Regions from separate parts of the Flexivirga alba genome, predicted to be linked through region 2. Evidence: predicted binding sites of a transcription regulator. Region 2 holds the regulator's gene; the other holds the start of a gene.

Region 1 (10,805 bases), 620 kb from region 2:
CGGACTCGTCGTCGTGCCGCTCGTTCTCGGCCGCGAAAATGGCTGGCCCCTCTGGGGATTCATCGCATGGGGGATCGCTGCACTTCTACTGCCGGTCTTCGTGCTCGTGGAACGCTCAGGGGCGGCGCCGGTGATCCCTGGCGACCTGTTGCGTACCCCAGGACTGCTGATGGGCCTGGCTGTGGTGGTCGTCACGATCGCGGGGTATGCCGCCTACCTCTTCGCCTTCGCCGTCCACCTGCAGACAACGCTGCAGCTGAGCCCCTTGAAGACCGGCCTGACCTTCCTGCCGCTGGCCGTCGGATTCGCCGTGTCCTCGTTGGCATGTCCCCGTCTGCCGGCCCGCATCTCCCGGACACTGATCCCGGTCGGACTGCTGCTGTGCGTCATCTCCTTCCTCGGATCGGAGAGATCACCGCGGACGGGGAACGACCCGGCACGGCGCTGCTCCTGCTCTTCGCGCTGGTCGGGTTGGGTCAGGGATTCGCGATCACGCCCGTCATGGGACTCGCGCTCAGCCGGGTAAGGATCGAACGGGCAGGAGAGGCGAGCGGCGTGCTGTCCTGTGCCTTCCAGCTCGCTCAGGTGCTCGGTGTCGCGGGGATCGGATCGGTGTTCCTCAGCGCAGCCGACCACTTCGGCACGGCATCGGCCGCGCGGTTGGTCTGCGTCGTGATCGCAGGGGGATTGCTGGTTGGCGTGGTCGCATCGCGGCGCCTCCTGGCCGTGAGTCAGAAATAGAGCAGGTACGGATGTGGGCAAAGTTGCTGGTCAGGCGCGAAGCGACTGTCAAGCAACTTTGAACGCACCGCACTGGCCGCGACCCGCTGATCAGTCCTCGGTCGGCGACGCCTCGCCTGCGCGCACCGGGTCCAGCGCAAGGCCGATGGCGTTGTCCGGGAGCTGCGGGGGAGTGCCGCCGAACTCCGGGCAGATCGCCTGGTGGCTGCACCAGTCACAGAGCTTGGTGCGATGTGGGCGCCAGTCGCCGGTGGTGGCCGCTCGCTCGATCGCCTGCCACAGGGCCTTTATCTTGCGTTCGGTCGCGAGCAGGTCGGCTTCGGCCGGCTCGTAACGCACGATCTCGCTGTTGCCGAGGTAGACCAGCTGCAGCATGCGAGGTATGACGCCGCGAGTGCGCCAGAGGACCAGCGCGTAGAACTTCATCTGGAAGAGCGCCTTGGCCTCGAACAGCTCCGAGGGTGAGCGCCCGGTCTTGTAGTCCACGACCCGTAGCAGGTCGCCCGGTGCCTCGTCGAGCCGGTCGATGTAACCACGCAGTGTCAGCCCGTCGACTTCTGCCTCGACGTACAGCTCGCGCTCGGCCGGCTCCAGCCGGGTCGGGTCTTCGAGGGCGAACCAGCGACGAACCAGCTCCGCGGCGTCGGCCAGCCACGACTCGTGTGCGGTGGTCTCCTCGCCGATGAGGCTCGCCAGCTCGGGCTCCTGCTCCACCAGCGCGGCCCACTGCGGCTCGAGCAGGGCAACCGCGGTCTCGAGGGTCCGCTCGGCGGCCGGGACGTCGAAGAGGTGCTCCAGCACCGAATGCACCAGGGTGCCGCGCGCCGCGGCCGCAGAGGGCTCCTCGGGCAGTCGGTCGACCACCCGGAAGCGATAGAGCAGCGGGCACTGCATGAAATCGCCTGCGCGGCTCGGCGACAGCGCCGGCTTGACCGGTCGGGGCCCTGAGCCCTCCGACCGCGCCTGCGTCGTTGCCGCTGCCGTCTGATCCATGTCTGCGACGTTATCCGGCAGCGCAGACATCCCGGCGCCCGGTAGCTCACACCAACCGCAACGTAGGCTGGATGAATGGCGAACGCGGACCGGCCCGGCTGGCAGTTGGGCACGCTGCGCGATGTCCCGATCTACATCGGCCGGACCTGGCCCATCATCGCGGTTGTCATCATCGCGACCTTCGGGCCGCAGGTCGCCGATGCCTACCCGGACCTGGGCGGAGCCGCCTACTTCGTCGCGTTCCTCTACACGCTCCTCCTGCTGCTGTCCGTGGTCGCGCACGAGGCTGCGCACGCGCTGGTCGGACAATGGCGCGGCTACCACGTGCGGCGCATCGTCGCCGACCTGTGGGGCGGGCATACGGCATACGACACCGATGACAGCTCGCCGATGTCCAGTGCACTGGTCGCTGTGGTCGGGCCACTCGCGAACGCCGTTCTCGCGCTTGCCGGTTGGCTCGCTCTGCACGGCGTCGGCCACGATCGTGAGGTCGCCCGACTACTGATCGGCGCCTTCGTCTTCACCAACGCGTTCGTCGCGATCTTCAATCTGTTGCCCGGTATGCCGCTGGACGGCGGCTTCATCCTGGACGCGGTCGTATGGCGCGCCACCGGCTCCCGCTCGGCCGGGCTGCTCGTGGCAGGGTGGTGCGGCCGCGTGCTGGCGGTGTTGTTCGTCGCCTGGACCGTGGTGCGGCCACTCCTGCGTGGCGACACACCGCAGACGTTCTATGTCCTCTGGTCGGTGCTCATAGCCGGTTTCCTCTGGGTCGGTGCCGGTAATGCGATCGCCCGGGCCAAGGCGGGTCGTCTCTTCGCCCGCGTGCGAGTGCGCGACGTGCTCCGGCAGGCAGCGATCGCTCCGGACACCGCACTGGTGACGCAGTTGCCGAGGAACACTGATGTGGTCGTGGTCGATCGGCAGGGTGTGCCGTGGGGGTTGATCGCCCCTGCCGACCTGCTGCAGGCCGCAAGGCCGGAGCTGCAGGACGTTCGTGCCGCGGCGCTGGCCCGCGTCCAGCCCGCCGGCTGGGTGGCCCAGGTGCCGTCGGTCGACGTCGACGTGACCGCTCTGGTTCGAGCAGCGCAGAACGTGGGTGGCGCCATACAGGAGCTGTTGGTGGTGGTCGACGGACAGCCTGCGGGTTTGGTCGCCATTCAGGTGCTCGGAGATGCGCTGGCGGCTGCCGAGCGCCCTGCCGTCGCATCCGTCTAGGCTGGGCGATCGTGAACTCGCCCGAACCCACCGGAGCCGCCGCGCGTCGCGGACCATTTGCAGCCGGCGAACGCGTGCAGCTGACCGACCCGAAGGGCCGGATGCACACGCTCGAGCTGACGCCGGGCAAGCAGTTCCACACGCACCGCGGTCACCTCGTCCACGACGACCTGATCGGCCTGCCGGACGGCAGCACGATCACCAACACCGCCGGCACCGAATATCTCGTGCTGCGGCCGCTGCTGTCGGACTACGTCATGTCGATGCCGCGCGGCGCCGCTGTCGTCTACCCGAAGGACGCCGGGCAGATCGTCGCGATGGCCGACATCTTCCCTGGAGCGCGAGTGGTGGAAGCCGGCGTCGGCTCCGGCGCCCTGTCGATGTCCTTGCTGCGCGCCGTCGGTGACGGCGGCGAGCTGCACTCGATCGAGCGACGCCGGGAGTTCGCCGACATCGCCCGTGGCAACGTCCGTTCGTTTTTCGGGGAGAGCACCCGGCCTGGACGATCACCGTCGGCGACTTCGTCGAGGTTCTGCCCACGGTCACGGAGCCGGGGACGATCGACCGGGTGGTGCTCGACATGCTCGCGCCGTGGGAGTGCCTGGACGCGGCCGCCGATGCGCTGGCGCCCGGCGGCGTCTTCATCGCGTATGTCGCAACGGTCACCCAGCTGTCCCGGGTGGCCGAAGGAGTCCGAGCGCACGGTGGTTACACCGAGCCGGAGGCCTGGGAGTCGATGGTGCGCGGCTGGCACCTGGAAGGGCTCGCGGTGCGTCCGCAGCACCGGATGCACGGACACACAGGCTTCCTGATCTCGACCCGTCGGCTGGCTCCGGGAGTGACGCCGCCGTTCCGGAAGCGGCGGCCGGCGAAGAGTGCGAGCGGCTCCGATGCTCCAGATATTGAGACGAGCACGTTCGAAGCCGGTCGGTCTGACGAGTCGTGGACTTCGGAGAATCTGGGCGAGCGCCCGGTCTCGGAGAAGAAGCTGCGCAAATTGCAACGTTCAGCAGGCGAGCCGCCGCTGGACTGAACATGTTTGAGAGTTAGGGTCGGGTTGCATCGAACCGCAGTGACGGCTTCGGCAGCACGCTCGAAGTTGGTGCGGCACAAGCACAGGAGGCCGACCGTGAACGATCACCCCCTGAGTCAGGTACGCCGAAGAGCTCGATCGAGAGCTTGCAGCGCGAGATCCGGACACTGCGCGAACGACTCGCGATGTCCTCGCACTCCAGCGCCGGAGACCTGCAGCAGCAGGTTCGCCAGCTTCAGGCGTCAGTCGGGACCATGTCCGCCCAGAACGAACGCCTGGTGCGCACCCTGAAGGAAGCCCGCGAGCAGATCGTCAACCTCAAGGGTGAGGTGGACCGGCTCGCGCAGCCGCCCGCGTCATACGGCGTGGTGATCGAGACCCACGATGACGGAACGGCCGACATCCTGTCCTCCGGGCGGAAGCTGCGGGTGGCGGTGAGCCCGTCCATCGAGCCGGGTGAGCTGTCCCTCGGTCGCGAGGTCATGCTGAACGAAGCCTTGAATGTCGTTGCCGCTGTTGGCTTCGAGCGGGTCGGCGAGCTCGTCCAGGCAAAGGAGCTGCTCGGTGAGGACCGTGTCCTGGTGGTCGCGCACGCCGACGAGGAGCGGGTCTGCCGGATCGCTGCCAAGCTGGCCGGCGAGACGATCCGGGCCGGCGACTCGCTGCTCGCCGACAGCCGCAGCGGGTTCGTCTTCGAGCGTATCCCCAAGGCCGAGGTCGCCGACCTCGTGCTGGAGGAGGTGCCCGACATCCGCTACGAGGACATCGGTGGTTTGGCCGGCCAGATCGAGCAGATCCGCGACGCCGTCGAACTGCCCTACCTGCACGCCGACCTCTTCCGGGAGCACGCGCTGCGCCCGCCGAAGGGCGTCCTGCTCTACGGCCCTCCCGGCTGCGGAAAGACGTTGATCGCCAAGGCTGTTGCCGCCAACCTGGCGCGCAAGGTCGCCGAGAAGACCGGGCGAGACGAGGCGGCATACTTCCTGAACATCAAGGGACCCGAGCTGCTCAACAAGTATGTCGGTGAGACCGAGCGGCACATCCGGCTGATCTTCCAGCGGGCCCGGGAGAAGTCGTCCGACGGCACACCGGTGGTGGTCTTCTTCGACGAGATGGAGTCGCTCTTCAGGACTCGTGGTTCGGGTGTCTCGTCCGACGTCGAAACGACGATCGTGCCGCAGTTGCTGTCCGAGATCGATGGTGTGGAGCAGCTCGAGAACGTCATCGTCATCGGTGCCTCGAACCGCGAGGACATGATCGATCCGGCGATCCTGCGACCTGGTCGCCTCGACGTGAAGATCAAGATCGAACGCCCGGATGCCGAGAGCGCCCGGGACATCTTCGGTAAATACCTCGTGCCGGGGCTGCCGTTGCACGCCGACGACCTGGCCGAGCACAACAACTCGCCGCAGGAGACCGTCGAGGCGATGATCCAGGCATCGGTCGAGCGGATGTACACCGAGATCGACGAGAACAAGTTCTTGGAGGTCACCTACGCCAGCGGCGACAAGGAGATTCTCTACTTCAAGGACTTCAACTCCGGCGCGATGATCCAGAACATCGTCGACCGCGCGAAGAAGATGGCGATCAAGGACCAGCTGACGACCGGTCAGAAGGGCATCCGGGTCGAGCACCTGCTGCGTTCGTGTGTCGATGAGTTCAAGGAGAACGAAGACCTGCCCAACACCACCAACCCGGACGACTGGGCGCGCATCTCCGGCAAGAAGGGCGAACGGATCGTTTATATCCGCACGCTCATCGACGGCAAGGACGGCGCCGAACCGGGTCGCGCGATCGACTCGATCAAGGGCACCGGCCAGTACCTCTGACCCCTCATGCGGGTTGAGTAGCCTTGGGAGGCGTTTCGAACCCCCGGCTATGCCGTCCGCGCGGTGGAGCGCGCGGACGGCATAGCCGAACGAGCGGGCGCCCTCAGTTGTCCACAGGGGCGCTGCAGGACTTCGGCGAATCGGCCAGGATCGCCCGATGCAGCGAGAACAGGCGGAGGCACGGCACTGGTCGATCCGGAGGCCTGCGCGCACGGGTGTCGCCCGACGCGGCACAGCCGCCGAGCTCGCCACTGCTCATGGCGGGGTCGTGCATCGGCAGGAGTTGGCCGAGTGCGGGATCGATAGCGACGGGATCCGGAACGAAGTCGCGGCTGGACGCTGGTTCAAGCTCGGCCGGCATACGGTGGCGATCGGTTCGCCTGAGATCGGCCTCGTCGCCCAGTGGTGGCGAGCGGTCTGGGAGAGCGGTGCGGGTGCACGGCTCGACGGTGCCAGTGCGCTCTGCGCACATGGAATGACTGGTTTCCGTGCCCAAGTCATCGATGTCTCGTTGCCGGCGCGTAACCGGCATCACGCCGTCGACGGCGTTCGGCCGCACCGGTTGAGGCAACCGCCACCCGCGGCGAAGGTTGGCATACCGCGGGTCTCGGTGGAGATGGGCATGATCCACGCCGGCCAGTGGGCCGTTAGCGACAGACAGGCAGCCCTGGTGATCTGCCTGCCGATGCAGCAACGGATGACTTCGACGGCACGGCTCAGCCTGGCGTGGCGCGGCATCGGACGCTCGGCACGTCGCCCATTCCTCGACGCGGTGATCGCTGATGTGACGGACGGCGCCCACTCGTTGGGCGAACTCGATTTCGCCCGAATGGTGCGACGCGTCGGCCTTCCTGCTCCGACCCGTCAGGCAATCCGATGCGGAGCGGACGGAAGGGTCTACCTCGATGTCAGTTGGGACGATGTCGGCCTGGTGGTGGAGATAGACGGCGGCCACCATGCGCTTGCGCTGAACCCGGTCGACGACGCGCTCCGTCAGAACGACCGCGTCATCGCGGGCGAACGCGTCCTGCGTATCCCGGTGATCGGCCTCCGGCTGGCGCCCGATCAGTTCCTGATGCAGATCCGTCGGATGTATGACGCTCTCCGAATCACCCAGTGAGCGCAGGCTGCCCGACGGCTATGCCACGCGCGCGGTGGAGCGCGCGTCCGGCATAGCGCAAGCGGGAAGCAAGGGGCGGATTGACCTTCGAGTTGGTTGAGGGGCCAAGCTGGGCTCGTGCCTGATCAGCGTGCCGGCCGAAGGACGGACCATCAGCGTAGAGCGACTGAGGCGAAGATGAGGAACGAGTCTTCGTCCCAGTCGTCCCTACTGACCATAGGTGCGTTCGCGCGGTTGGTCGGCCTCAGCTCGAGTGCGCTCCGTTTCTACGACGACTGCGGGCTGTTGCACCCGCAAGAGGTCGATGCGGCGAGCGGCTACCGTTACTACTCGGCCGAGCAGGAGCGGCGCGCCTCGACGATCAGCCGACTGCGGGGGATCGGGTTGCCGTTGCATGACATTCGCACGGTGCTCGACGGTCCGCCCGAGCAGGCCAGAGCAGCCTTGCGGACGTATGCCGAGCAAGCTACCGGCATCGCGCGACAGGCTCGCGAGACCAGCGAGGACGTCATCGCGTCCCTGCCGGACGGTGCGGGCGCGAGCGCGCCGACAACCGTGATCGTCCGCGGCCCAGAGCTGGCCAGTGCGTTGCGACAGGTGTCTCCGGCGGCAGCGGCAGTGCCCGACATACCCGTGCTGAAAGGCGTGCTGCTGCAGCTGGGCGCCGACGAACTCACCGTGGTTGCGACTGACCGCTACTGGATGGCGGTGCGCAGCCTGCCCGTCGAGGAGACCTCGGGACCGGACCGGCCCATCGTCGTCGCGGCCGGTGCGGTGGCCGCGGCGGTTACGTTTGCCGCCGCTCACGACCGAGTGCGCCTACGGGTCGGCGACGATGGGGCCACCACGCTCGAGTCAGGCGACAACGAACTCAGCCTTCCGACTCTCGATGCTCAATTCCCGTCGTACCACTCGGTGTTGGTGTCTTTGCCGCCGACGGCGGGTCGTGTCACGGTCGACCGCGCAAGGCTGGCAACGGAGCTGCTGCAGCTTGACGACGCGGACGCCGTCGTGCTCACAACGGGGACGGATCACCTCGACCTGAGGGTCGACGGGGACCGGCACGGTGTGCGACTGAGCGCTATCTGCACCGGCGAATCCCTGACGACCGCGTTCCGGCCGTCCCTGTTGCTCGGAGCACTCGAGGTGAGCATCGGTCCAGAGGTGCTGCTCGAACTTCCGGCTCAGGCGAGCCGCCCGGTCGTCGTGCGTTCCGCGGACCAGGGCACCTTCACCACCATCGTGATGCCGGTCCGGAGGGACAGCGCCGGGTCATGAGCGAGCACACCGTGTCCGCGACTGCGGTCGATGCAGGCAGACTGCCTGCGGCATATATCTGGTGGACGGTTGCCGCCGCGACAAGCACTCTGGGCAGTTCGGCGTTCGGCTTCGCGATGACCTGGTACGCGACCGGTGTATCCGCGGGACTGACGGGGCTCATCGGTGTGCTGATCACCCTGCCGACGGCGGCCCTGCTGCTGATCGGCGGCGCGGTCGCCGACCGGGTTGGCGTGCGCCGGATGCTGGTCGCCGGCGATGCGGTCATGCTGCTACTCAGCCTCTTCGTGGTGCTGGCCGCGACAGCGTTCGGCGTGCACGCGTGGCTGCTCATCGTCGTCGCGGTCGTCTCGGGTGTCGAGAGCGCCTTCTACCTACCCGCAACTGGGGTCGTGCCCCGGCTGTTCGCCACCGGCGACGCTCTCCCGAGAGCCACTGCGGTGAACAGCACGCTCACCCAGCTGGCGCGTATCGCGGGGCCGCCCTGTGGCGCTCTGGCAGTCGCCGCGATCGCATTCTCCGGAGCGGCCGCAGTCGATGGTTTGACCTTTGCGCTGATTTTGTTGGTGCTGCTGCGGATTCGGCCTTCACACGCACCGCCGTCGGACTCCGTTGCTGGGGGCTTGTCCATCCTCCGCTCGCTCACGACTGTACGGTGCGCCCCGCAGCTGCGCGCGGTTCTGGTGACGACCGGTGCGATCGCCGGCGCCGTGCTTCCGGCCGTGATCTACGGACCGTCGTTGCTCGCACGCGAATCCGGCTGGGGCCCAGGCGCTTCCGGGTCATCGAGGTCGGTTGGCTGGTCGGCGGCCTGGCGGTGACTGCAGTCATCGCGCGGCGCGGTGCGGCCCGGCGAATCGGCCTGGCAGTCGGCGTCGGATTACTGATGGTGACCGCCGGGCTGTTCTGTATGGCACTGTCCCCACTGCCGGGCGTGGCGTTCGGATGCACGGTCGTCCTCGGCGTGGGCGTGTCCGTCTGCACGGGTCACCTGTGGCCGGCATACCTCCAGGCCACCCCGATGGATCAGCTCGGCCGATACCAGTCGTTGCTCGTATTCGCCCAGATGGCAGCACTTCTCATTGCCACCGTCCTGTTCACGGCCATCGCCGGCCGGCTCGGCGCACGTTGGTCACTTGCGTTGTGCGCTGCCTGCACCCTGGTGACGCTGATCTGGTGGATCACATCTTCGCAGCGCCGGCTCGGATCGCCTTCCTGATCCGGAAGTAGGTGCCACAGCGGCATACGTTGCGGATGCTGTCGAGGTCGTCGTCGGTGATCGCGCGGCCCTCCGCCTGGACCTTCTTGACGAGCGCGACGGCGGCCATGATCTGACCGGGCTGGCAATAGCCGCACTGCGCGACGTCCTCCTCGAGCCAGGCTTCCTGCATGGGATGCAGCTCCTGGTCCGTGGTGGCGGCCAGACCCTCGATCGTCGTGACCTCGTCGGTGGACTTGATGTCCTTGACCTGCACCGAGCAGGGGTTGAACGCCTTGCCGTTGATGTGCGATGTGCAGGCCTTGCAGACGTTGATGCCACAGCCGTACTTCGGGCCGGTCACCTTGAGGACGTCGCGCAGGACCCAGAGCAGTCGCACGTCGTCCTCGACGTCGACGGTGACCTGCTCGCCATTGAGCTTGAAAGTGTGGGTGGACATTGGCAACTCCGCTCAGTAGGTGTGCGACAGGCCGTCGGTGGGCGACTCGGGGAGTGATGGCACGTAGGGCTTCACGTCGAACGACAGCGTGTCGTGGTTGATCGGGAATCGTTTCGGGACAGTGCCTGTCGCGCGCGCGTAGGCGCAGGCAACTGCGGCGAACGATGCCGGAACGCCCGCCTCACCCACGCCCCCGGGCTGATCGGACGACGACGGCATGATCACGCACTCGAACTCGATCGGCGCGTTCCACTCGCGGGTGTAGAAGTAGTTGTCCCAACTCGCCTCGAGGAAATGTCCGTCCTTGAGGTGCGTGCTGTTGGTCAGTGCCAGCCCGATTCCGTCGGAGGCAGCGCTCATCATCTGTGCCTCGATCCCTCGCGGATTGATGACCAATCCGGCATCCACGGCAACGACCACCTTGGTGACCCGCGGACCGCCGACGCCGTTCGCGATCTTTCGATTGACCGTCTCTGGACGACAGTCGATCTCGACGAGAAACGCTGTGGCGCCTTTGTATTCGCGATGTACTGCGATGCCCTGTGCGGTTCCGGGTGCCATCGTGCGGCCCCAGTTGCCGACTTCGGCGACCTTCTCCAGCACCGCCTTGACCTCGGGATACTTGATGTTGGCGAGTCGGAAGGCGAGCGGGTCCTTCCGGGCCTTCTTCGCCATCAGGTCGACCGTCAGCTCGCTGGCGCACGCGACGTCCTGGGAGTAGATGGACCGCATCGAGCCGGTGTTGAAATGCGTGTCGGTCTCATCGAGCAGCTGGGTCACGACACCGAAGTTGTAGGGCAGGTCCTGGGTGAGCAGGAAGATGCTCTGGGAGAGGCCGACCCCGACGAGACCGGGCGGCAGATCCGCGGCAGTGGCAACGAGCATCTCGCCGAGCCCGTGGCTGAAATCGGTGGTCACGCTGGTATGCCGCTGCTCGA
Region 2 (10,805 bases):
GCGCATGGCCCGCACCTGTTACGACCACTTCGCCGGTCGGCTCGGCGTCGCAGTCACCGCGGCGCTGATCGACACCGAGGTGCTGGTCCCCCTCGACTCACACGCGGACACCCGCCGCCGCAGTACCGACCGGCTATCTGCACCCGTCGGTGCAGGGCATTTCACCCTCGGCCCGCTCGCGAACGACGAATTGCGTTCGTGGGGCATCGATCTCGCGTATGTCGAGGGTCTCTCCCGGCCGACACTGCGCTTCTGTCTGGACTGGACCGAGCAGCAGGAGCACCTGGCCGGCGCCCTCGGCGCGGCGATCCTCACTGCCGCGCGCGAGCGGGAATGGGTCCGCAGCGGACCGCGGCCACGGGAGTTGGCGGTCACCGACTCAGGCGCCGAAGGGTTCGCCCGGCTGGCACCCGCGATCTCCGATCAGCTGGCCGGGTAGTCACCAGCGGGTGCGCGCGAGCAGGACCGCGAGCGCGGTCGGCCCGGCATTCGAGGCGCGCAACACCGTCGGCCCCAGGCGTATGGCGCAGCCGCCGACACCCTCGAAAGCTGTCAGCTCGTCGGGCGTGATGCCACCCTCCGGACCGACCACCACGACGACTTCGCCTGCGGGCGCATCGAATTCGGCGATCGACTGCTCCGCGTCCTCATGGAGTATGACGACTGCGTCCGCCTCCTGCAGGCGAGTGACAGCGGTCCGACTCGTCAGCAACTGCTCGACCACCGGCACCGTGGACCGCCGGGACTGCTTGCTCGCGGCCAAGGCCAGGGACTCCCACTTGCGGTGAGCCTTGACGGCCTTGTCGCCCCGCCATTGCACGATGCTGCGGTCCGCCTGCCAGGGGATTACCGCGTCGACACCCAACTCGACAGCAGCCTCGATCGCCTGCTCATCGCGACCGCCCTTGGCCAGTGCCTGCATCAACACGAATCGGGTTGTCGGCTGGTCGGATTCGCGCAACGAACCAACCCGAATCGTGAGCTGGTCGCGAACCGCGGTGACGATCTCACCTTCGGCGACCCGCCCGGAGCCGTCGGCGACCTGCACGGTTTCGCCGGCCTGGAGTCGACTGACCACCACGGCATGACGTGCCTCGTCACCGGACACCGCGACGATGTCGCCCACGACCGATCCGTCGAGCGCTCCGGGCGCAGCGAAGAACAGGCGGGAGGTCACGCGTTTGCTACTTGGCCTGGAAGGCGTCGCGCAGCTTGCCGAACAGGCCCTTCTCGACGCGACCGAAGCGCGCCTCGGGGCGCTCCTCGCCGCGCTCCTTGGCCAGCAACCGCAGCAACTCTTCCTGCTGAGGGTCCAGCTTGGTGGGCACTCGCACGTTGGCGTGCACCAGCAGGTCACCGCGGACCTGCGAACGCAGGTGCGTGACGCCGAGCCCGCGCAGGGTGATCACGTCGCCGGGCTGGGTGCCCTGCGGGATCGTCACGTCCCGCTCGCCGTCGAACGTCTCGAGCGGCAGCGCGGTGCCCAACGCGGCAGCAGTCATCGGCAACTCGACCGAGCAGTGCAGGTCGTCGCCGCGGCGCTGGAAGGTCGCGTGCTTGCGGACCCGCACCTCGACATACAGGTCGCCGGCAGGACCACCACCGGAGCCGACCTCGCCCTCGCCGGTGAGCTGGATGCGGGTGCCGGTGTCGACACCGGCGGGCACCTTGACGGTGATCGTGCGACGGTCGCGCACGCGGCCCTCGCCCGAGCAGTTGAAGCATGGGTCGTCGATGATCTCGCCGTATCCGCGGCAGGCCTGGCACGGACGCGTGGTCATGACCTGACCGAGGAAGGACCGCTGCACCTCCTGCACCTGACCGCTGCCGTGGCAGATGTCGCAGGTGTGCTTGCCGGTGCCCGGCCGCGCGCCGTCGCCGTGACACACCGAACACGCGACAGCTGTGTCGAAGGTGAGCTCTTCCGCACCGCCGAAAACTGCTGTGCCCAGATCGATCTCGACCGCGATGAGCGCATCCTGACCACGCTGCATACGGGAGCGCGGGCCACCCTGCGCTGCGCCGTTGCCGCCGAAGAACGCGTCCATGATGTCGGAGAACGAGAAGCCCTGGCCGTAGCCCGCGCCGCCACCGGCCATGGCGTAGGGGTCGCTGCCCATGTCGTAGGCACGCCGCTTCTCGGCATCACCGAGCACGTCATACGCCTGGGCGACCTTCTTGAACTGGTCGGACGCCTCCTCGGACGGATTGACGTCCGGGTGCAGCTTGCGTGCCAGCTTGCGGTAGGCACGCTTGATCTCTTCCGGGCTCGCGTTCTGTGCGATGCCCAGATCGCCGTAGTAGTCGTTCACGAAGTTCCTTCGAGCTGTTCGAGGTCAGTTGTCGAGGATGTCGGCGACATAGCGTGCCACTGCACGCACCGCCGCCATGGTCGAGGGGTAATCCATGCGGGTCGGGCCGAGCACTCCCAGGCTCGCGAAGCTGCCCGCGTCGTATGCCGTGCTCACGACAGAGGTCCCGCTGAGGCCGCTGATGGAATTCTCGGTGCCGATCCGGACAGCGACACCGTCGGTCGGGTCGCCACCCGCCTGGGTCAACAACCGCAGCAGCACCATGTGTTCCTCAAGGGCATCGAGCAACGGCCCCAGGGACATCGCGAAGTCGCTTGACCGGACCAGGTTGGCCGTGCCACCGAGAACCACGCGGTCCTCCCGCTCCTCGGCGAACGCCGCCGCAACCGCGTCGATGACCACCGGCCGGGCATCCGTGACATCGTCGACCAGCTGCGCCGACCACTCGCGCAACGCTCCCGCTGCGACAGCGCGACGCAGGCCGACACTCTTGTCGTTGAGCCCCGACCGCAGCTGCTGGATCAGCTCATCGGCCTCGACCTCGGTCAGCGACCGGTCGAGCTCGACGACCCGCTGGTCGACCTGACCGGTGGACAGGATCACCACGAGAGTCAGGCGGTCGGCCGAGCGCGGCACCAGCTCGACGTGGCGCACCAGCGCAGCGTTGAGCGACGGATATTGAACGACGGCCGCCTGCCCGGTCAACGTGGACAGCAGGCGGACCGTGCGCGAAATCACGTCGTCCAGGTCGACCGATCGGACCAGAAACGTCTCGATGGCAGTGCGCTCGGCGCGCGACAGCGGCTTGATCTGGCTGAGCTTGTCGACATACAGCCGGTAGCCGGCGTCTGTCGGGATGCGTCCGGCCGAAGTGTGCGGCGCCGCGATCAGGCCGTCCTCCTCGAGGACGGCCATGTCGTTGCGCACGGTCGCGGCGCTGACACCGAGGTGGTGCCGGTCGAGCAGGGCCTTGGAACCGACTGGCTCGGAGGTCGACACGTAGTCCTGCACGATCGCGCGCAGCACCTGCAGCCTGCGTTCGTCGCTCATGTCCACCTCCCTGCATCGTCCGCGCGCTGGCACTCAAGTATGTCGAGTGCCAAGTCTACTTGCCTCCAACCACGAGGCCGAATCCCCGACTAGTCTTCCCGACCTCATCCTCCGCGACTTCACGAGTGATGCCGACTACCCTTCGCGACGTGACCGACAGATATGGCGCCGATGTCCTCTCCGGTGATTGGCGCAAGCCGCCGCGGGGTCGCTCGGAGCAGGTACCGGCCGAGACCGGCCTGGTGGTCGAGGAAGTCCAGACCGGCTGGTGCGGCGCGGTCATCTCGGCCGAGAAGTCCGGCGGGCTGCGCGTGGTCCACCTGGAGGATCGGCACGGACGCAGCCGCGCCTTCCCGATGGGACCGGGGTTTCTCATCGACGGCAAACCCGTCGAGCTGACAGCGCCCACCTCGAAGGCCGACGCCGCGGCGTTGCAGGCGGCACGCAGCGCTGCGTCGAAGACCGCCAGCGGCTCCCGTGCCGTCGCCGATGCGCCCGCACGTGTCGCTCGCGGGTCACGGATCTTCGTCGAGGGCAAGCACGATGCCGAGCTCGTCGAGAAGGTATGGGGAGCCGACCTGCGTGTCGAAGGCGTCGTCGTCGAGCCGTTGCACGGTGTCGATGACCTGCGGTCTGTCATCCGGGATTTCGCGCCCACTCCGGATCGGCGGATGGGCGTCCTGGTCGATCACCTCGTCCCGGGCACCAAGGAGGCGCGGATCGTCGCCGACGCCCTCGCCATACCCGAGGCGCGGCGGGACGTGCTCGTGCTCGGCCACCCGTATGTCGATGTGTGGCAGTCGGTGCGGCCCGAGCGGCTCGGCTGGACGAAATGGCCGGTCATCCCCCGCGGCACCTCGTGGAAGCACGGCATCCTCGCAGCGCTCGACTGGCCGCACGAGACACAGGCTGACGTCGCGATGGGCTGGAGGCGCATCCTCGGCACTGTGCGCAGTTACACCGACCTGCAGCCCGAGTTGCTCGGCCGCGTGGAGGAACTCATCGACTTCGTGACGGCTCAGCATGAATGACGTCGGACTCAGCGCCGAGCTCGTGGCCGTGGTGCTGGCCGTGGACGACGGCCGGCCATGGGTGCTGGCGGCGGGACAACCGCCTGCCCTCCCGGCGGGCCCGTTGCGCGTCGAGGAGGAGTCGCTGCAGTCCGGCGTCCGCGAATTCGCCCGCGAACACAGCGGATTCGATCTTGGGTATGTCGAGCAGCTCTACACCTTCGCTGACCTCGGCCGCTCCAGTGACGACCGGCGCGTGGTGTCGATCTCCTACCTCGGGCTGGCCCGCGCACCGATCGCCGGCAGCGTGCGGCCGACCGACTGGTCGGCCCTCTACGACCTGCTGCCCTGGGAGGACCGCAGGCACCTTGGCGACTCTGGCGCCGATCGCCTCGGAGAGGAGATCGAGCGCGCACTGCGACGCTGGTCGGCCAACTCCGCGGAGCGGCTGGACCGCTGCCGATTCCTGTTCGCGTATGACGAACGGCCGTGGCGACCGGACCTCGCACTGCAGCGTTACGAGCTGCTCTGGGAGACGGGGCTTGTCGCCGAATCGCCTTCCGCTGCAAGGATATCCGCGCTCACAGCCGGCCCGATGCTGCATGACCACCGGCGCATCCTGGCCACCGGCCTCTCTCGCATTCGGGCCAAGCTGCAGTATCGGCCGGTGATCTTCGAGCTGATGCCGGAGACATTCACCCTGCTGGCGCTGCAAGAGACGGTCGAGGCCATCGCCGGCCAGCACGTGCACAAGCAGAACTTCCGCCGCGCGGTCGAGGTGCAGCACGAACTGGTTGAGCCCACCGGTGGCGTCTCGCACGAGACCGGCGGTCGCCCCGCCAAGCTCTACCGCTTCCGGGGCTCGGTCCGTGAAGAGCGCGCCCAGGTCGGCACCAAACTCCCACTCCCCGCTGAGCCTTCTGCTCCGACTGCTCGCAGGTCGTCGTCTCCGCGGCGTCCACTCTTCGGTCAGCCGATGTGGTCTTGGCCGTCACCTGCCATGGGACCCGATCAGTACCACGCCAGGATCGGTGTTATGCTCAGTTTCAGCATTTACTCATATTGAGCATTTCAAGGGAGTCGACAGTGAGCATCAGCGAGTTGTCCTACGACCACGCGGCGGCATACGAGACCGTGCAGCACGTGATCCCCGAGGTCGAGTGGGCGATGTATGCCGAAGACATCGAGGCGATCCAGCGACTGAAGCACGAGCAGGATGCCGTGATCCTGGCGCACAACTACATGACGCCCGAGGTGTTCCACGGCGTCGCCGACATCAAGGGCGACTCGCTGGCGCTGGCCCGAGAGGCCCAGACCGTCACAGCCGGCACGATCGTCCTCGCCGGTGTGCACTTCATGGCCGAGACCGCCAAGCTGCTCAACCCGAGCAAGCGCGTGCTGCTGCCTGACCTTCGCTCGGGCTGTTCGCTCGCGGAAAGCATTACGCCGCAAGACATTGCACAGCTTCGCAAAGAGCACCCGGGCGCTCCCGTGGTCACCTACGTCAACACCTCGGCGGCAGTGAAAGCCGCAAGCGACATCTGCTGCACTTCTGGCAACGCGGTTCAGATCATCAAGTCGCTCGGGGTCGACAAGGTCATCATGATCCCCGACCAGTACCTCGCCCGGAACATCGCCGCCCTGACCGGCGTCGAGGTCATCACACACCCGGGCGCGTGTGAGGTGCACGAGCGCTTCACGCCGCTGGACATCGTGCAGATCCGGCAGGGACACCCCGGAGTCACCGTGCTGGCCCACCCCGAGTGCCCGCCGGAGGTAGTCGCGGAGGCCGACTTCGCCGGCTCGACCGCGGACATGCAGCGGTATGTCGAGACTGAGCACCCCGCCAAGGTCGCGCTGATCACCGAGTGCTCGATGAGCGACAACATCGCCGCAGAGCACCCCGATCTGGAGTTCGTCCGCCCGTGCAACCTGTGCCCGCACATGAAGCGAAACACGTTGGGCGCCATACGAAATGCGCTGGAGACGGGCACCGTGGAGATCGAGGTCGACCCCACAGTCGCCGCAGCCGCCCGCCGCGCCATCGACCGCATGTTAGAGGTGCACTGATGAAGCAGAACCCCATCGTCATCGTCGGCTCCGGCCTCGCCGGACTCACCTGCGCCTGGGCGGCCACCGAGCCGTGCATCCTGGTCACGGCGGAGTCGCTCACCTCGGGCGCCGCGAGCATGTGGGCGCAGGGCGGCGTCGCAGCTGCAATCTCGCCGAACGACTCCACCCAGGATCACGCCGATGACACCTGGCGCGCCGGAGCATTCGCCGGCGATCGCGCCGTGATCGACCGGATCACCGCTGACGCACCCGGCGTCGTGCGCTTGCTGACCGAGCTCGACGTGCCGTTCGACCGCGCCGCCGACGGCAGCCTCGACCTGGCACTCGAAGGCGGCCACAGCCGACCGCGCGTTGCCCACGCCGGGGACCACAGCGGCGCCGCCATCACCGCCTGTATGGCGTCCGCAGTTCTGCACTCCCCACGATCGACGTGCGCGAAAACCATTCGCTGGTCGAGATTCTCACCGATGCACACGGCTCGGTGAGTGGTGTGATCGTGCGACGCGAAGACGGTGCGGCAGAGGCGATCGAGACCGAACGGGTGGTGCTCGCCACCGGCGGGCTCGGCGGTCTCTGGTCGCACACCACCAACCCGACAACCGCGCTCGGCCAGGGCGTGGCCCTCGCTGCCCGGATCGGTGCGCGCACCGACGACCTGCACCTGGTGCAGTTCCACCCCACCGCTCTCGACGTGCCGCGAGACCCGATGCCGCTGTTGACCGAGGCGTTGCGTGGCGCCGGCGCCACCCTGCTGGCCGACGGCACCCGGTTCGTCGAGGAGTTGCAGCCGCGTGACGTCGTGGCCGCCGCAGTCTGGGAGCAGCTCACCGCCGGCCGTACGGTCCGCCTGGACGCGCGCGAAATCCCTGACGTGACAACCAGATTCCCTGCCGTCGCCGGTCTTGCCGCCGCGTGCGGACTGGACATCGCGACGGACCTTCTGCCGGTCCGGCCGGCCCTGCACTACTCAATGGGGGCATCACCGTCGACCAGCACAGCCGCAGCTCGGTGCCGGGCCTTTGGGCCATCGGCGAGGTCTCCCGCACCGGCCTCCACGGCGCCAACCGACTCGCTTCCAACTCGCTGCTCGAGGCGGTTGTGACCGGCCGCGCCGCAGCGCAGGACGCGTGCAACTTGTCCGCCGACCGGTGGACCGACTCCATCCCGCCGGTCGACCGCGCGACGGTACTCCCCCGCGACGGCTCGGCAGCCATGCCGGTGCAGGACGTGCGCGCGCTGCTCGGCAGCGCGTGCGGCGTACTGCGCGACGGTGAGACCCTGGAGCGTGCTGTCGAGACGCTCGCCCCCCACACCGGTGACGACGTCGCGTATGTCGCCTGGCTCATCGCCCGCTCGGCGCTCACCCATCCCGTCAGCATTGGCGCGCACCGCCGCACCGATTCCGTTGCACCGCAAGGAGTTAGCGCATGACCACCACCCCGCCGGCCGGGAACGTCTTTTCGCCAGGGCTCGACCGCGTCGTGCAAACCGCGCTGACCGAAGACCTCGGTCTGGGTGGCGATCTCACCACCCGGTTGACCGTGCCGGAGGACGCCCTGGGCACGGCATACATCGTCAGCCGGGAGGAGGGAGTCCTCTCGGGCGGCGATGCCGCCACAGCCACTTTCCTGGCCGTCGACCCGTCCCTGCAGATCGAGTGGGCCAAGCAGGCGGGCGACAAGCTCGCGGCCGGTGACCTCGTTGCCACCGTCAGCGGTTCGGCACGGTCGGTGCTGACCGCCGAGCGCACTGCACTCAACCTTCTTGGCCATCTCACCGGAATCGCTTCTCGCACCAGCGTTTTCGTCGACCTCGTCGACGGGACGAAGGCACGCATCGTCGACACGCGCAAGACCACCCCAGGCCTGCGCGAGTTGGAGAAGCGCGCCGTGCTGCACGGTGGCGGCACCAACCACCGCTTCGGCCTGTATGACGCAATCCTGGTCAAGGACAACCACATCGGTCTGGGCGGTGGCCTGCTGCCCGTCCTGCAGCGGCTCGCAGCCGACAGCGGTCACCTCGTGCGGGTCGAGATCGAGGTCGACACCATCGAGCAACTCGACACATTGCTGGCGTTCGACGTCGAGCGCATCGAGCAGGGGCTGGCGCCCGTCGTACACGCGGTGCTGCTGGACAACATGGAGGCATGGCAGGTCGCCACGGGTGTGTCCCACATCCGGCGTCACCCGGCGCCGCTGATCACCGAAGTCTCCGGAGGCGTCGACGAGGAGACCGTGCAGGAACTCGCCCGCGCAGGCGCTGACGCGATCTCGATCGGCGCCCTCACCCACAGCGTGACGTGTCACGACTTCGGATTGGACCTGCAGGTGTGACGCCCCCTGAGTCAGTGCACCCGTTCAGCATCAGGTGAGTACCAGCCACTGGTGCCCGTCGATGAGTTCGCGCGCGGCGTCCAGTTGGCCCGCGTGCGAGGCGGTTTCGACGATCACATGCAAGACCGCTTCGCCCACCGATGCCAATCGCCAGTCGCCGAACTGGTCGGCCGGCCACCACGCCGGAGGTGCGCCGAAGTCCGCGTCCGCAAGGACACGATCCGCCCTCGCGCACTCGTCGTGGTAGGCCGTGAGCACGGCGTCCGGCGGCACGTCCGGCGGGACGTGCCAGGCGTTCGACGGCGCGTCGAACTGCGCGATCGCGGCCGGGTCGCCCGCCGCCACGGCGCTGAACCAGAGCCGCTCCACGTCGACTGTGAGGTGATTCACCAGCCCCAGCATGTTCCACCCGCTGGGCAATACGGCACGCCGCAGGTCTGCCGGACCGAGTCCATCGACCGCCTCGAGCACGTGGTCCCGTGCGTCCTGCAGCGCCGCGAGGGTCGTTGCCTTCAAACCCGTGTCAGTCACTCCATACCCCGTCCCATGTCCACGAGCCCATCCTCCTACCGCGGGCCGAGTCCGGTGCGTTCGTCGAGGAGTTCGCGCGCGATGTCCAGATGACCCGCGTGCCGGGCGGTCTCCTCGATCATGTGCAACACGATGGTTCGCACACTGGTGGCGAGCTCGGTGTGCTCCGGGACGACGGGGCCGCGCGGCGCGTCATCCAGCGAGACCGAGGCGAGCGCCTCGTCCGACTCGGCGCACTGCGCACGGTAGGCGGCAAGCACCTCGGCGACCGGCTCGTCGGTGCGGAACCCCTCATCCGGATCCTCGTCGTCCGGCTCGTCCTCGCCGTCGTCGTCGGGCACCCGGCCGGCCAACACGATCTGGAACCAGTACATCTCGGCTCCACCCAGATGCCAGATCAGCCCGATCGGCGACCACCCCGACGGCACCACCGGCGTCCGCATGGCCACGTCGTCCAGGCCATCCACGATCGCGAGCACCGCCGCACGCTGCTCGTGCAGATATGTCGTCAGCGTCGCCTTCTCGACATCCGCACCGACCTCGACAGTTGTGTTCATGCTTCAGCTCCTTCTGCGGGTCCCGTGGCCCGTCGCTCGTGTTCCGGAAATGGCAGTTGATTCAGGACTCGCAACGCAAACGCAGAACAAGCCTCATGAGTGAGACGTCGCGTTCGCGGCATACTCATCGGGGTGAGCGAAACTTCTTCCCGGGAACCCTCGGTCACGGGGTCATCCGGCGCCGACGGCGACCTCGCGCTGGCCCGCCGGGGCGACCGTGCGGCATACGACCGCCTCGTGCGACCGCTGCTTCCCGAGCTCCACGCGCACTGCTACCGAATGCTCGCCGCGTCCCACGACGCCGACGACGCGCTGCAGGACGCGCTGGTCAAGACATGGCGTGGCCTGGGCGACTTCGAGGGCCGCAGTACGCTGCGGACCTGGCTCTACACGGTGGCCACGCGCTCGTGCATCGACCTCGCCCGTGCCCGTGGCCGGCGGGCGATGCCCGTCGATCTCGGACCGGCCAGTGCCCGGGCGGTGGTCGACGATGCACCGAGCGGTGACGTCGCCTGGCTCGGTCCGTATGTCGGTCACGCGCGGCAGGGCACAACATCGCCCGCAGCACGCTACGAGGAACGGGAGGCGGTGGAGCTCGCCTTCGTTGCGGCACTCCAGCACCTACCGGGAAATCAACGTGCCGCGCTCCTGCTCTTCGACGTGCTCGGCTTCCCCGCCGAGGAAATCGCGACGATGATGCGCACCACGACGACATCGGTCAACAGTGCGCTGCAGCGAGCCCGGGCGACGGTCACTCGACGAGTACCAGACCCGTCGCAGCAGGCCACCGCCCGGCGTATCGGTGATCGGCAGCTGAATGCGGTCGTCCAACGCTTCACCACGGCACTTGAGCACCGCGACACCGACGCGCTCATCGACCTGGTGACCGAGGACGTCACCTGGGCGATGCCACCGATGCCCCACTGGTATGCCGGACTG

The links. The regulator HrcA, encoded in region 2, represses chaperone genes, less so after heat shock. The targets are predictions, from matches to a motif close to TTNGCACTCGNNNNNNNCGAGTGCNAA.
Region 1: the regulator HrcA is predicted to act here: its motif matches at 7,012-7,038, upstream of ACFQDH_RS17570 (DNA polymerase III subunit beta family protein).

What each region holds. Positions count from the first base shown of each region.
Region 1 is NZ_JBHSWH010000001.1:3,554,642-3,565,446, reverse strand. Features, by position in the region: gene ACFQDH_RS17605 (MFS transporter) at 1-526, shown strand, start outside; gene ACFQDH_RS17600 (hypothetical protein) at 556-741, shown strand; gene ACFQDH_RS17595 (RecB family exonuclease) at 832-1,734, opposite strand; gene ACFQDH_RS17590 (site-2 protease family protein) at 1,810-2,949, shown strand; partial or broken gene ACFQDH_RS17585 (tRNA (adenine-N1)-methyltransferase) at 2,958-3,982, shown strand; gene arc (proteasome ATPase) at 4,168-5,811, shown strand; gene ACFQDH_RS17575 (PDDEXK family nuclease) at 5,969-6,931, shown strand; gene ACFQDH_RS17570 (DNA polymerase III subunit beta family protein) at 7,109-8,209, shown strand; gene ACFQDH_RS17565 (MFS transporter) at 8,206-9,030, shown strand; gene ACFQDH_RS17560 (MFS transporter) at 9,027-9,428, shown strand; gene ACFQDH_RS17555 ((2Fe-2S)-binding protein) at 9,391-9,867, opposite strand; gene ACFQDH_RS17550 (molybdopterin cofactor-binding domain-containing protein) at 9,880-10,805, opposite strand, start outside.
Region 2 is NZ_JBHSWH010000001.1:4,171,855-4,182,659, forward strand. Features, by position in the region: gene ACFQDH_RS20765 (ArsR/SmtB family transcription factor) at 1-439, shown strand, start outside; gene ACFQDH_RS20770 (16S rRNA (uracil(1498)-N(3))-methyltransferase) at 440-1,177, opposite strand; gene dnaJ (molecular chaperone DnaJ) at 1,185-2,312, opposite strand; gene hrcA (heat-inducible transcriptional repressor HrcA) at 2,337-3,362, opposite strand; gene ACFQDH_RS20785 (DUF3097 domain-containing protein) at 3,512-4,393, shown strand; gene ACFQDH_RS20790 (NUDIX hydrolase) at 4,386-5,438, shown strand; gene nadA (quinolinate synthase NadA) at 5,459-6,442, shown strand; gene ACFQDH_RS20800 (FAD-binding protein) at 6,442-6,930, shown strand; partial or broken gene ACFQDH_RS20805 (FAD-binding protein) at 6,825-7,471, shown strand; gene ACFQDH_RS20810 (hypothetical protein) at 7,544-7,876, shown strand; gene nadC (carboxylating nicotinate-nucleotide diphosphorylase) at 7,873-8,778, shown strand; gene ACFQDH_RS20820 (mycothiol transferase) at 8,809-9,309, opposite strand; gene ACFQDH_RS20825 (DinB family protein) at 9,345-9,866, opposite strand; gene ACFQDH_RS20830 (sigma-70 family RNA polymerase sigma factor) at 9,999-10,805, shown strand, end outside.